DNA from 2 places in the Priestia megaterium genome. Region 1 is predicted to be linked to the other one. Evidence: riboswitches for the same ligand, from Rfam matches in the RefSeq annotation. Region 1 holds a riboswitch; the other holds the start of a gene.
What was found. Region 1 has a riboswitch for cobalamin ahead of CEQ83_RS14580 (cobyric acid synthase). Riboswitches for the same ligand answer to the same signal wherever they lie in the genome.

Region 1 (7,835 bases):
TTTTCAGATACGGATCAAAAAATGAACTTATTCGGAAGCGGCTATGGAACAGTTCTTTTCTTTGAAGATCAAGAAGTAGTTGAAGGGCTGCAAAAGCAGTTCGCATCTTATAGCGAAAACTTCCCGGTTTGGTCTAACCAATCATCAGGCATGCTGCAGCATGTGATCTGGACAGCACTTGAGCTAGAAGGCCTAGGAGCAACTTTACAACATTACAATCCATTGATTGACGATGAAGTAAAAGCAACTTGGAATATTCCAAGCTCATGGAAATTAATTGCTCAAATGCCATTTGGTAATCCTGTGTCACCTGCGGGAGAAAAAGAATTTCAACCGCTAACTGAACGTGTAAAAGTATTTAAATAAGCAAAAAAAGGCACGGACAAAATTATTTTATTTGAAGCAAGATCCGAACGATTCATCGTTCGGGTTTTTTTATTGGGATGGCAAGCGTAGGTTTTGCGTATGTAGCTGCTTCTAGCGGTTGATCTCGTTATGCCTCAGCCCTTTTGTTATGATAAATAGTTTGAATATTCTTTTATGTTTAATCTAAGAAAAATGCGGTTAAATAGGAGGAGTAGTCCTCAAATCTTCGGTGGAATTTATGCGCTATACATAAGCAATTCAATGATGTTTTGTAAAAAAATAAAGTTTTTAACTTGGTTTTTTAGAGAATATTTGTTAACATATCCACTTGTGAGGTCTTAGTAAGAGGAGGATGATGTAAAGAATCCCATATCGGACGCAAGGGCGTAGATATGTGGAGTGGGAATTTTAAAGGAGGATTTTATGTCTGATCAAGGAAATCAAGGAAAATTTAAAAAATCAATATCGTTACTTGACCTAACGTTAATTGGGATGGGAGCTATTTTTGGTTCCGCCTGGTTATTTGCGGTTAGTAACGTGGCGTCAAAGGCTGGTCCAGCCGGAAGTTTTTCGTGGCTGATTGGCGGAGTCATTATTTTACTTATCGGCTTAGTGTATGCTGAACTTGGAGCAGCGCTGCCGCGTACCGGTGGAATTATCCGTTATCCGGTTTATTCACATGGTCATTTAGTAGGTTACTTAATTTCATTCATTACCATTATTGCTTATACAAGTTTAATTGCCATTGAGGTAACAGCTGTACGTCAGTATGTTGCTGTATGGATTCCTGGTCTAACTAAACATGGTTCTGAATCGCCTACAACGATTGGATGGCTATTCCAGTTCGCGTTATTAACACTATTTTTCATTATTAACTACGTAAGTGTAAAAGCATTTGCTAAGTCAAATGTCATTATATCTGTGTTTAAATATGCGGTTCCTCTTACAATTATCGTCGTGTTAGCTTATCACTTCAAATCAGCTAACTTTACAACTGGCGATTTTGCTCCGTTTGGTTTTAATGGTATTCAAGCAGCCATTTCAACAGGTGGCGTTATGTTTGCTTACTTAGGACTTCACCCTATTGTTTCGGTAGCCAGTGAAGTTAAAAATCCGCAGCGTAATATTCCAATCGCGCTAATTATCTGTATTGTACTTTCAGCGATTATTTACACAGCACTGCAAGTATTGTTCATCGGTAACATCCCGGCTGATATGCTATCAGGAGGATGGGGAACAATTCAAGAGCAATTCTCTTTACCATTTAAAGATATTGCACTTATTTTAGGCCTTGGCTGGTTAGTAACGCTTGTTATTTTTGATGCTATTTTATCACCAGGCGGTAACGGAAACATCTTTATGAATACAACTTCTCGTCTAGTTTATGCTTGGTCTCGTAATGGAACACTATTTAAACGTTTCTCAAAAGTAGATAAGAAAACAGGAATTCCACGTGCGTCACTATGGCTATCATTTGGAATGTCCGTATTCTGGACACTGCCATTTCCTTCTTGGGAAGCGCTAGTAAACGTATGTTCAGTAGCACTTATTCTGTCTTATGCTATCGCACCAATTTCAGCTGCAGCATTCAGAGTAAATGCAAAAGATCTTAAAAAACCTTTCAAATTAAAAGGCATGAGCATTATTGCTCCTGTTTCATTTATCTTCTGTTCATACATCGTATACTGGTCAGGATGGACAACAATTTCTTGGCTGCTAGGATCACAGCTTCTAATGGTTGTTATCTACGTAGCGTTTAAGAAATACGTACCAACTGACGTTGTGAAATTTGCACAGCAGCTTAAATCTGCTTGGTGGCTAGTTGCTTATTATATTATTATGCTTGTTATCTCTTATCTAGGTTCATTTGGTGGAGGACAAGGTGTGTTAAGCAACCCACTTGACTTAATTTTAATTGCTCTTGTTTCACTCGGTATTTTCTACTGGGCGAAATACACAGGTTTACCAAAAGCAGTTATCGATACAGATGATTAATAAAAAACACGGCATGAATTCATGCCGTGTTTTTCGTTTGTATAGGCGTGTACTCTATTTATTTATCAAACAGCCATGTTTTTAATATAGCAGCATACTCACGAAAGTAGGCTTGAAGTTTAATTGAATTTGGTGTCTTTGCGCCTAAAGGATAAACATCAAAACCTTGGCGCTTTGCAATAATAGAAGCGCGAAACAGATGAAAATCACTGCTAACAAGCACGATTCGTTTATCTTGAATATCAACTTTCTTTTTGGTGAAAGTAAAATTCTCAAAAGTAGAAGTTGACTGACCCTCTTTTATAATTCGATTCTTTTTAATTCCTGCTTTTCGTAGAAAACGGTAGGCTGCCTCTGCTTCAGAAATTTCTTCATCAGATCCTTTTCCACCCGTTACGATAACTTTTGTTTGTTTATGAGTCTTTAAATAAGATAAAGCTGTTTTTGCTCGCTCTTTTAAACTAGGAGACATTTGATCACCATCTACTTTAGAACCTAAAACGAGGACATAATCTGCGTTTTGTGGAACAGACTTGTGAGCAGTTTGATACATACAAAAAGATATAATTACTATATAAAGAACAAGCGAACCAATAAAGGTATAAATCATTTTTTTCTTCAACTGTGAGCACCTTCCTAGCTATTTCATAAGATGTTTGGAAAATAATTGTTATTATAGCATACGAGACCCAAATAAGTATAAACACAGTAATATATAATAATAGAAGAAAATCGTTATTGTGAATGGCTATAAAATTCGTTACAATAAAGAATAAATGATTTTAAAAGTGCCTCTAAGGAGGATAATAGGGAAATCGGTGAGAATCCGGTGCAGCCCCCGCTACTGTAAATGTGGATGAACCTGCAAAGACCCACTAGTCAAACTAGGAAGGGTGCAGAAGTAAAATGAAGCATAAGCCAGGAGACCTGCTTTTAAAAACCCCTTATTTTTCGGTGGGAGAAATAAGTCAAGACAATGTGTTAATGAGCGCATGACCAAACCTTGACTTTTACAGTTAAGGTTTTTTTATGTGGTAGGGAGTGGATAAAGTGAAAAAAGGAAAACCTCTTATGATTCAAGGAACGCATTCAGACGCTGGAAAAAGCATGATTGCTACAGCATTTTGCCGTATTTTTAAAGAAGACGGCTATCAAACTGCACCGTTTAAATCGCAAAACATGGCGCTCAATTCATACATTACAATGGATGGAAAAGAAATTGGCAGAGCGCAGGGAATTCAAGCAGAAGCTGCTGGAGTAGAAGCAACAACTAATATGAACCCTATTTTAATTAAACCAACTCGTGATCATGAATCTCAAATTGTCGTTCATGGAAAGCCGCTTCGTAATATGTTTGCTTTTCAGTATCGGCAAGAATTTTTTAATGAAGGTTTGAACGTTATCACTGAGTCTTATAAAGAGCTTGCCAGTCATTATGATCGAATTGTGATTGAAGGTGCTGGAAGTCCTGCTGAAGTCAATTTGAACGATCGGGAACTGGTAAATATGCGCGTAGCAAAGATAGCCCAAGCGCCTGTTGTGTTAGTAGGAGATATTGATAAAGGAGGGGTTTTTGCGAGTCTGGTGGGTACTCTTCAATTGCTTCCAGATGAACATAAACCTAGAGTAATTGGAGTGTTAATCAATAAATTCCGAGGAGACTTAGAGCTTTTAAAACCGGGGTTGAAGTGGTTTGAAGAATACACGGGAGTTCCGGTACTAGGAGTGATTCCTTATATGCACGACGTGGAAATTGACGCTGAAGATTCGCTATCACTCAGAAATTACTCAACGCTTGTGAATCCGTTAAAAGAAATCGATATTGCGGTTATCTCGTATCCTCGCATCTCAAATTTTACGGACATTGATCCTCTAAGCTTAGAAGAAGACTGTCATGTGAGACTTGTAACCAAGCCATCACAACTAGGTACGCCTGATTTAATTGTTTTACCAGGAAGCAAAAATACGATTGAAGATGCGCAGTTTTTACAAGAAAGCGGCCTGGATCTAGCCATTAATCAAGTCTTGAACGCAACGAACGCTCACGTTATTGGCATCTGCGGGGGATATCAAATGTTAGGCGAGACAATTACGGACCCCGATGCAGTAGAGTCCCGGATTGAATCTATTAAAGGGCTGTGTTTGCTTCCAGTGGAAACCGTTATGACAACCAGCAAAAAAACAGAAAGAGTTTCTGGATATGTTCAGTTAGAGAGTGAGAAGGTTTCAATTGAAGGCTATGAAATTCATATGGGAAAGACGATTTCTAAAAGCATGACGGAAGCCTTTGCGGTGGTAGATGATCAAAAAGAAGGAACGGTTAAAGACAACATCATTGGCACGTATGTTCATGATGTGTTTCATAACGATGCTTTGCGCAGAGCTTTGCTTAATCAAATTCGTAAACATAAAAAATTGCCGCCTATTACGGATACATTCAACAGTCGCCTGCAAAAAGAGGAGTCTTTTTCAAAAGCAGCAGCATATGTGAGAGAAGCTGTAGATATGGAAAAGCTGTATCATTTAATAGACAACTATAAAAGCCCGGAGCAAGCACAAAAAGTGTAGCTTGTAGAGGTTTTCGCTTGTTTTTTCACCGAGAACTTTAGTACGCTATTCTACGTTGCCTAGTTCAACAGTCTAGCACTCGTAACAAATAAAAGATGATTGTTTCCAATACTATGTAGGATGGAAACATGGTTTATGGACAGGAAAATGAATGGTTAATGTAATGTAAAACATCACGCCTCGTTTCCTAGAGGAGCTGAAAGTATTGATTTTTAAACGTATTTTTTTAAACAAAGCATCTATTTTATACATAGTCAGTTTATTTATTGTATGTACTTCGGTGATTATGGGAGTATTTATTGGTACAGTTTCGTTAACCGTAGGAGATACAATCAAAATTATTATTGGCCACCTTACCGGACTATCCTTATATCATGGTCCGGAAAACATGGATTTAATCATTTGGCAAATTCGTTTTCCAAGAGTACTGGTGGCATTTTTAGTAGGAGCTTCGCTTTCAATAGCAGGGGCTGCCTTTCAAGGGCTATTAAGAAACTCTCTTGCGGATCCTTACACGATCGGAGTTTCCTCAGGTGCAACCCTTGGCTCTGTCATGGCAATTTATTTTCACTGGAGTATTTTTGGTTTGTCTATCTTCACGCTGCCTGTAGTCGGCATCGTATCTGGTTTTATTACTCTTCTTTTAGTTTTTGGTATTACGAAACTCGCAAGCGGCAATTTGGCCAATGAAACCATCATCTTAGCGGGGATTATTTTATCATCCTTTATGAGCGCGCTTATTTCATTAATTGTAGCTCTTTCTCCTGAAGAAGATGTAAGGCAGGTTTTATATTGGCTAATGGGAAGCGTATCAATGAGAGGATGGTCGCATATTCAAATTTTAGGGCCGTTCTTTTTAGTCGGTACGATTATGCTGCTGTTACATGTGAAAGAGCTGAACGGCTTAGCATTTGGCGATCAATCCGCTCAATTTATGGGGATAGACGTAAAGAAGAAAAAAAGAATGATTTTAATAGGTGCATCCGTATTAACCGGGGCTGCGGTATCAGTATCTGGGGCAATTGGATTTGTTGGCTTAGTTATTCCCCACGTAGTGCGTCTCGTAGCGGGAGCTAATCATAAGCATGTACTGCCGCTTTCTATTTTAATCGGAGGAAGTTATTTGGTTTTAGCCGATTTATTAGCAAGAACGATATTAGAACCTCGTGAACTGCCGATTGGAGTCGTAACCGCCTTAATTGGTTCGCCAATTTTTACGCTGCTGCTTGTAAAAGAACGTATGCGGAAAAGAGGAATATCATGATTGAACTATATAATGTGACGGGAGGATACGATAAACAGAAACCGACCGTTCGTGACATCACGTTCACCGTAGACAAAGGTTCTTTTGTTGCTTTACTAGGACCAAATGGAAGCGGAAAAACAACGCTTATTCGCTTAATTATGAATGTATTAACCACTCAATCAGGAGAAGTGAAGGTAGAAGGGAAGTCAGTGAAGGCTTATTCACCAAAACAACTGGCGCAAAAAGTTGCAGTCATGACGCAAGAAAATCAAATTGGATTAGAATTTACGGTTCAAGAAATTGTTTCACTGGGACGTTATCCTTATCAGGCAAAAGGTTTGTTTAGCACTGTATCAGCACAGGATGAAGAAGTGGTAGAAAGCGTGATGAAATTAACAAACGTCTGGCACTATCGAAATCATACCTTTCAATCGCTGAGCGGTGGAGAAAAACAGCGGGTTTTACTTGCTAAAGCACTGGCGCAAGAACCTGACTACTTACTTCTTGATGAACCAACGAATCACTTAGATGTAAAACATACGATGGAACTGCTTCAGCTGTTAAAAACGTTACAGCAGGAAATGAGCTTGACGGTTCTGGCCATTTTGCATGATCTCAACATTGCCTCGCTGTTTGCAGATAATGCCGTATTATTGAAAGATGGAAGAGTAGAAGAAACGGGGATGGATGCCATTTTTCAGGATGCAGCTACGTTAAAAAGAGTATATGGCGTTGATTTGCATGTATTTCACCATCCCGCTGTGAACAAGCGGCAAATTGCTTTTGTGCCGCCGTATCAATATCCAGAGACGGACTTCCATGAGTTGTATCAGTTGCAAAAGGAACCGGGCAAGCTATGTTTATCCTTTGCTCGTCCTTTGAGAACTGTTTCACTGGGTTCCAATGAAACAGGTCTAGACTGGTGTCAAGAAATTGTTCAACAGCAAAGCAGTTCTAACACGGCGTGGAAATCTGCGTCTTTATCTAGTCATGAAGTTCGCTTAAAAGACGATAAAGGTTACTCGTGGCTGACTGTACTGACACATGGACAAAAAGAGAATGAAATGAATATTGTTCTACTAACAAATACACCGCTTTCGGACGCGAACTTACTTCATGCTGCGATGAAGGTAATTGAATACCGGGCTTTCTTAGGAAAAACAGGCCGTATTGTTGTAGCATCATCTCATCATAAAGAAGAAAATCAAGAAGAAATTTCAGCGTTCTTAATGGAACGCCTACAGAAAGAATTACAACTATTTATGGAAACAAAAATGACCGACAATTGCTTTAAATAAGCAGTAGCGGTCATTTTTTATTCTTCGGAGTGATCAGGCTTTTCTGTTTCACCTCCTGAACTCATCGTTGTCTCAGTTGTATGTTCATCAATCTTTTTTTCTTTTAGCTTAACAGAAAATAAGTCTTTGACTTCTTCATCCACTTGATCGGAGTCAGCGCTGTAAGTTGTACCAATGTTTAAGTGGCCGGTCAAATCTTTAATGCCTAGCTGGCCAAAATTATTACTAAGGTCAATTTTGTCTAACAATACTTTTTCCACCATAATTTTTTCAACAACAATGGACTGCTTTGGCTGAGTTACTTCATCAATCTTTTTGTCAAGAGTTTTCACCATCTCATATAAAGCTGTATTGGACGATTC
Region 2 (7,835 bases), 970 kb from region 1:
TGCACGTTACTGAAAAACCTTCTCCATAAGAAAAAGAAACATCCCAAAGCGACGCTGTCTGTTTAAAATGGGACGCAAGTAAACGCAGTGGTCCGCCGTGTGAAACAATAGCAATGTGACGCAATTGCTGACTAGCCGCCAAATCGACCGCTTCTTCCCAAGCTTCCCAAACTCGGTTTGAAAACCCTGAGAAGCTTTCACCATTCGGAGGCGTATGTTCTGCCCAGTGATCGATCCAATTTCTATATGCCCGTATGTTTTTTAAATCTTCATACGTCTTCTCTTCCCAATTTCCAAAATGCAGCTCACGCCAACTTTCCCTTTTAATCACCTGAGATTTAGGAAAAACAATTGAACTTGTTTCTAGCGCTCTTTTTAAGTCACTGGAAATAACGAGCTCCGGCTCTAGAGAAAGCTCTTTTAATTCATTTTTCCCTTCTATACTTAAAGGCGGATCACTCCACCCTATATATTTTTTTTGTTGATTTTCAAGCGTCATGCCATGGCGAATACATGTGATAACCAAAGAATTATCCATAAAAACGTTTCTCCTCCTTCAATGGTTGCACCTATAACATCTCCTGTTACGCCACCAAACTGCGAACGATAAAACCGTATCCAGAGCCATAAAAAACCGGCAAAGAAAAAGATAATGAATTTATTGTCTATAAAAACAATGAAAATAGCAACTAAGAATAGGCTCATGACGATAAATGCATAAATAGACCATTTGGTGACTCCTTTTTGAAAATAAGCAGCAAGCCCCGTATCTTTAGCGGGCTTATCTCTCATAACTAAGAAAGCGGCTCCGATTCTTGGAAGTGTAAAGACGGTTATACATGCCCAAACCGATAAAGAAGAAAGAGACGTTAATTCATAGATTGCACTAAAGCGCAGCAGAAGCAGAACAATAAGAGAAAGAATAGCAAAAGACCCAACGTGCGGATCGCTTAAAATCTGCAGTTTCTTTTCCTTTGACTGATGGGAAAAATACGCATCACTTACATCCATCCACCCGTCTACATGAAGACCACCCGTTAAAACAAGCGGCAAAAGCAAAACTAAAATACTGCTAACAATAGCAGTGATAGGTGAATAGTGAAGCAGCTGTAAAAAGCTATAAAACATTAAACCTAGTAATATGCCAATCCAAGGCAGAACAAAAAGTGAGCGTGCCGTTCTTTTTTCAGTCCATTGAACGGTTTTAGCCAGTGGTAAGATCGTAAAAAACTGAAGAGAGATTCGTAGTATGGCTATCCATTCTTTCATTTGCTTACACATTCCTTTCCTTTTTTAAAACGGGAAAGTCCCGCTTCTACACAAATAGCCACATCTGCTTTTTCTACAATATACTGATGTAATTTCCCTAACATATGCATATAGCTATATGTCGGCTCCTCTAACACGCCCGCTTCAAACAGTTCATTAGATACTAGCACGACCGTCTGAGACTGCGCAAACAGCTTATCGAGCGCTTCTATCATCTGACGAAAAACCTCTTGTTTACCTTCTTTTGTTTGCCACCTTTTTTCGGTTAAAAAAAGCTCATTGGCAAGCCAGTTTGTGACACAGTCCAAGAGTATAGTATCATCACTTCGAAGGTTTGGAAGAATTTGTTGTAAATCTACAGACTGCTCGATCGTTGCCCAAGGCGTGTTCGCCGCTTGACGTTCTGTTTGATGAAGCTGGATACGTTTTTGCATTTCACTATCTGTTTGCCGGCTTGTGGCAATATAAACAGCGCGCTTTGTACAAAAAGTTTGAACCATGTTCTCCGCTGCACGTGATTTGCCGCTTCGAACCCCTCCGCTAATAAAGATGATCATATTTCATCGAGTCCTTGTTTGATTACGTTAAGTAAATAGTCATTTTCTTCTTTCGTTTTCACAGCCAAACGGATATAGCGTCCATTTAAAAATGGGAAGTTTTCAGTATGCCGAGCTACCACACCGCGGCTTGCTAAATAGATAAGCCAGTCGCGCGTTTTAATAGAAGACGGAACGCTGCAAAGATAATAGTTTGTTTGAGACGGAGAAACCAAAAGCCCCCATTCTTCTAGTTGACTCAAGATCCGTTTTCGTTCTTGTTTAATATAATGTACGGTTTTTTTCACAAAATCTTTTTCATCTACACATATCATCCCTACTTGCTGCGACAATCCGTTTACACTCCAAGGAGGTTGTTTTTTAGACATCTTGCTAATAATTTTTTCATTTGCCAAAATATAGCCAAGGCGAAGCCCCGCAATATTAAACATCTTTGTCATCGAACGCACAACAATGAGATGTTCATAGTTTAGAATAAGAGAATCAAATGAAGGCTGATGTTCGACAAAATCAATAAATGCTTCATCAATTATTAAGTATGTACCATGATGAGCAGCAGCTTTTACTACTTTCATCCATTCCTCGTGACTATACATAACGCCCGTTGGATTATTTGGGTGACAAATCCATAGTACTTTTATATCCGGAAGAATACTCATAATCAACTCTATATCCCAGCTCCAGCCATTTTCTTCAGCTAAAGGAACGTATGTCACTTCACATCCATACGCTTTACTTGCCTGTTCGTATTCGACAAACGTCGGCTGTACAATCCCCGCTTTCTCTCCTGAAAATAAAGAAGCAATAAGGAAAAAAGCTTCAGCGGCCCCATTTGTGGGCAGCACTTGGGCAGCGGAAACATGATGATGAGCTGCAAGTTTATTTTTTAGTTCTGTTACTTCAGGATCAGGGTAACTAAACGCAGCTTCCTTGAATTCGTTCCACTTTTCGTGAAGAACAAGGGGAGCCCCTAAAGGATTTGTGTTTACGCTAAAGTCTTTTAGATGCGACAAATTCTCGGCCCCTATTGCTTTTAAAAAGACATTGGGGTTAGCTCCATGTGTAGGTAATAGCACTAATAACTCCTCCTAACAAAAGATAGAATAACCACGTAGCATAGACCGTCCTTTTCATAATGAAAACAGCTTGTTCAATATGACCGGGTTGCAGGGGAATGAGTGGTTCGCCCATTTTTGCACGATTAGATTCTATGCCTTTATATGTATTAAGCCCGCCGAGTTGAATACCTAAAAGGGCAGCCACTGCACTTTCCCCGTATCCGCTATTTGGACTTGGGTGCTTCTTAGCATCGCGCTTAATCAAACTCGTTACATGCCAAAGAGAATATTGGCTTTTTGCTACATTAACAGCGGTCATCACCACTGCAGTTAACCGACTTGGAATATAGTTTAATACGTCATCGGTTTTTGCACTAAAATAGCCGAACAGAAAGTAGCGGTCATTTTTATACCCAACCATTGAATCGCATGTGTTAATAGCTCGGTAAAAAAAGGCTAGGGCTCCCCCTCCTATAAATGCATAAAAAAGCGGAGCTGTAATACCATCACTTGTATTTTCAGCCACGGTCTCTACCGTCGCTCTGGCAATTTCTCCTTCTGATAAACGGTCCGTATCTCGTCCCACAATCATGCTTACTTCATATCTAGCTTTCTCCATATCTCCTAGCTGAAGCGGCTTTTGCACCTTATAAGCAGCTTCGCTTAAGGAACGAGTGGATATAGTAGTCGCAATCATTACGCCCTCTACTAAAACACCTAGTATAAAATGAACTCCGTACAAAGCATGAAGGAATAAAAAAGGAATAACTCCTGCGAGCACCACCATACTTATCACAAGAAGCAATCCTTTGAATCGTTTTCCTGCGCCTTTATTTAATCTGGAATCCATCCAATAAATCCACTTGCCAAACCAGCGAACGGGATGCGGCCAATTTTCTGGGTCACCTATGATTCGGTCAATGAGTAGAGCAATCGTCATGGCTGTCAGGTGTGCAATCATCGCTTGTGCAATACTCATTTCTTCACCTCTTTTCCTTAAGTGCCTGCTCTAAGCTTATTTTTACCAGCTTGGCTACCGCTTGACCTAAAGCGGTCATAGAGCCTGCATATTCATATAATGGTCCTTGCTGAGACGCTGCAACTGAGATACTGTCCGTAGATGTTCCCGTAGCAATCGTCTTTGTAGCTGGATCTATGACACCCAGCTGTGACAGCGTTTTTGTTTTGGCTTCTGTAGCGGCAATAAAAAGCTGTAAAAACGCCGCATCCGTAAGCCTGCCTTCCACGAAAAAAAACATATTAATTGTACCGGGAGAGGAATAGAAAGGGACAGCTTCGTCAGCTGTAATATCCACTGCGTTTCCTACTCCAGCCGTTATCACGGAAGCTACTCTTACTCCGTAGCCTTCATAACAGTAAATCGCTCTTTCTTTTAACCAAACCGCTGTCATCAACCCTACGATTTGCTCATGGCGCACATTTTCTTTCATCAAATATTGCTCATACTCTAAAGAAGGAGTATCTGAATAATAGTCTTTATGAACAAATCGATTGTAAAAGGTGTCCGTTTCCGTGATGCCTGTTCCTAAAACGCCTGAGCTGTATGTTTTATAAGAAGTCTCGGTTTTCATGATTAAAAGCTCAGGCCGTTCTTCAATTTTAAGATGTGAAAAGGGACCAATCCCCTTTTCAATTCGAACTGGAATATGGTCCCTCTTTTTATTTATTGTACACCTCAGGGTATACTGCTTTTGCTAAGTCCTCTAAGCCATCTACAATACGAGGTCCTAAGCGGTTGATTTTGTTTTGATTAACCTTTTCGATGTTCCCCTCTTTTACAGCAGTCATGCTGCTCCAAGCGGGACGCTTCATAATCTCATTTTTGTCTGCATCATACGTTGCGATAATAACGTCAGGGTTTAACTTAACAACTTGCTCTTCAGAAAACTTAACCCAACCCTTTTCACTAGCCGCTACGTTATCAGCACCGATCATAGTAAGCATTTCGTTCATGAACGTACCTTTTCCTGTTGTATAAATCTCAGGAGCTCCCGATACCTCTATCCATACTTTTTTACGATCTTCTTTTGAAATCGTTTTTGCTTTTTTCTCAATTGAAGCTACTTTTTCTTTCATGTCTTTAATTGTTTGATTAGCTTCTTTTGTTTTACCCGTTAATTTACCAATTTGCGTAATAGAATCATAAACCGTATCAAACGTTGTTGAATCTTTTACAACAAATACCGGAATACCCGCACTTTCAATTTGTTTAAATACTTCATCTGAAACGCCCATACTTGAAGCGTGTGCCAGCACTAAATCAGGATTTAAAGCAATAACTTTTTCTGCATTAACGTTCATATCTCCCACCTGCGCTTTTTTCTTTACGCTTTTAGGATAATCATCGTTGCTTGTGACACCGACTAATTCTTTTTCAAGGCCAAGGGCATATACAATCTCCGTATTACTTGGCATTAATGAAACAATTTTCTTAGGCTGTTTTTTCAACGTAATTTCTTTATCACGCGCGTCTTTTACCTTCACTGGAAACGCAGCTTGTGACGTTTGTTCTGTATCTTGCTTCGTTTTTTTATCACTGTTGCTTTGGCTGCCTGCACCGCATGCAGCAAGTACGATGACTAACAGCGCAATAATGGAATACGAAAGCCATTTTTTCATCTAAATACTCCCCCTATATATTGTTCATTGTGAATACGAAACCTCCACGTTAAAGAAAAAGCAAATGATCATGCAAAAAGCAGCGCTATCCCGTTTTTTCCGCTTTGACTATGTATACTGCTCGGCAGCAGCTTCAAAATAAAAAAGCTTTACTTTCAATTGAAAGCAAAGCAGGTAACGTCAAGATAAGCAGGAAAAGAATCCGTTCACTATACTTGATATGTATGTTCATTACCCTGCTTCACCCTTCCTCGAAGGTTTCACAGCTAACAATAAGGCAGGTCTCCTGACTTACGCACAAAGCGCTTACAGTGGCGGGACCGCGCTGGTTTTTCACCAGACTTCCCTTTTCACTCAATCTTTAAATTGAGACCTTATTGCTTTACGATTATTCACTTGTCCTAGTATACCCCACTCATCGAAAAATGGAAATAGCCATTCTCACAAAAAAAGCTGCGAGAATGCTCTCGCAGCTTAGGGAATTAAAGAGTTGCTAAAAATTCACGGACCGCTTCAGGCGTTTTAGCATTTGCACTGTGCAGGTGCGCAATTTTTTCACCGTTTTTATATACAAGAAGAGAAGGAATACCCATTACATTGTTTTCAGCAGAAAGTTCTTCAAACTCATCCTTGTCAATTTTAAACCATGCTTTATCTGTATTTTCGTCAACGATTTCATCAATAAACATATCCAAACGTTTGCAATCAGGACACCACGTTGTCGTAAAAATCCCAACGCTTAGTGTTTCATTCTTAATTTGTTCGCGAAATTGTTTTTCTTCCGTAAATTGTTTCATTGTGTTACCTCCAGCGTCTATTCGTTCCTTCCTACAATTCTATAGTAAGAAGTCTGACTTCATTATAAACGATTTTTTTATCGTTGTGCTAATGTTTCAGCTTATTTAGACCATAACGGTTTTAGACGTAAAAAAATGCTAGCTTAAAAAAGCTAACATTTCGAAATTGTAGAATGTTGTGTCTATTATCAGCTGAACCACTTAGGCGGCATGTTTCGGTTCCAATAAATTTTCCCTAAATCATAATGCTTTTGAAAATTATCTGCGGCCGCATGATAGTGAAAATTAAACCAGTATCCATCTTTTGGAGGATTTTCACGCCGTACATGAAACCGTATTAAGTCCTGACCGGTTTCCCGGTCATATACATGGAAAATCTTTTCACCGTAGCCAGCAGCAGGGTGCTCGCTTATCTCGAGATTCTGAATTGACTGTTCACGTTCAGTGCCAATGTCGGTCAGCACTTCTTCAATTTTAGGTAACACTGCTTGACGAAATTCATCTTCAATGACAGGACCAATTTTTGTTCCGAATTTTTCCACTGACTGTTTTTCAGCTGATTCCATTGCATACGTAACAAATGATGAAACGTCTTCATATTTTGGTTCTTCATATGGCAAATGAATATCTTCTATAACAGCTGTGACAGGAGTTGTTTCTCTTACATACCCTGCTTTATGTTGCTTGTCCGCTTTTGCATCATCAACGTATAAATATTCTGGTGGAGTGACAAGCCCAAATGTAAATACTGTAATAAATACAATTAGCATTCTTTTTATCCATCTAGGCATTCGTATCTTTCCTTTCTCATCTTTTCCCATATGGTCTTTTCATATTGTAAAATTCATTATCATAACTCACTAGGTATTGTAACATACTTATTAATTTTTTACCTATATTTGCTTATTCATTTATGCTGTCTACGGGCATTTGACGACTTTTCAGTTACCACCTTCCTTCTTCTGTTTGAGGTTGTCACACCGAGCGGAAACCTATACAAGATATTCCTTTTTTGCTGGATGCTTAAACAAAAAAGTATTTTTATGTTCAAAAATATATCATACTTTTATGAACTTTAGATGAAATTCATAAAAAAAACTTCCAAAACTTTTTAATTCCTAAAAGGTTTTGGAAGTCTTTTCAATGAGCGTAATTAATTTTACTTTTTTGGTTATTTTTGTATATCAATTGTCCCGTAATGAAATTTTGATGTTTTTCGTTTTTGCACAGTAAATCCATGCTCTTTAAAACGACTGCTTTTCCAATGATCTTTTAGCACGACCTTTTGTTTGGCTACTCTTTTTGCTTCTTGTATAGCCATTGGCGTCAGCGTGGTATACAGTGCTATTGCTTTAATACCGTTAATTCCATTCGATTCCTCAATTTGTTCTTGAAACATAGGATCAAAGTAGACAACATCAAAAGAATTATCTTCACAACACGCCAAAAACGATTCAAAATTTTGATGAACCACGTTTATACGCTTCATTGCATCATTCAACTCTTGTACGTCA

Region 2: it holds a riboswitch for cobalamin, as region 1 does, so the genes downstream of both, CEQ83_RS09660 (ABC transporter substrate-binding protein) here and CEQ83_RS14580 (cobyric acid synthase) in region 1, are expected to answer to the same signal.

The regions. Positions count from the first base shown of each region.
Region 1 is NZ_CP023317.1:2,892,208-2,900,042, reverse strand. Features, by position in the region: gene CEQ83_RS14595 (nitroreductase family protein) at 1-366, shown strand, start outside; gene CEQ83_RS14590 (APC family permease) at 790-2,361, shown strand; gene CEQ83_RS14585 (YdcF family protein) at 2,420-2,983, opposite strand; cobalamin riboswitch at 3,131-3,310, shown strand; gene CEQ83_RS14580 (cobyric acid synthase) at 3,403-4,929, shown strand; gene CEQ83_RS14575 (FecCD family ABC transporter permease) at 5,135-6,193, shown strand; gene CEQ83_RS14570 (ABC transporter ATP-binding protein) at 6,190-7,473, shown strand; gene CEQ83_RS14565 (hypothetical protein) at 7,491-7,835, opposite strand, start outside.
Region 2 is NZ_CP023317.1:1,925,161-1,932,995, reverse strand. Features, by position in the region: gene CEQ83_RS09690 (histidine phosphatase family protein) at 1-538, opposite strand, end outside; gene cobS (adenosylcobinamide-GDP ribazoletransferase) at 496-1,269, opposite strand; gene CEQ83_RS09680 (bifunctional adenosylcobinamide kinase/adenosylcobinamide-phosphate guanylyltransferase) at 1,266-1,826, opposite strand; gene cobD (threonine-phosphate decarboxylase CobD) at 1,823-2,902, opposite strand; gene cbiB (adenosylcobinamide-phosphate synthase CbiB) at 2,877-3,863, opposite strand; gene CEQ83_RS09665 (adenosylcobinamide amidohydrolase) at 3,868-4,476, opposite strand; gene CEQ83_RS09660 (ABC transporter substrate-binding protein) at 4,565-5,524, opposite strand; cobalamin riboswitch at 5,784-5,916, opposite strand; gene CEQ83_RS09655 (thioredoxin family protein) at 6,007-6,321, opposite strand; gene CEQ83_RS09650 (YpjP family protein) at 6,510-7,112, opposite strand; gene CEQ83_RS09645 (class I SAM-dependent methyltransferase) at 7,493-7,835, opposite strand, start outside.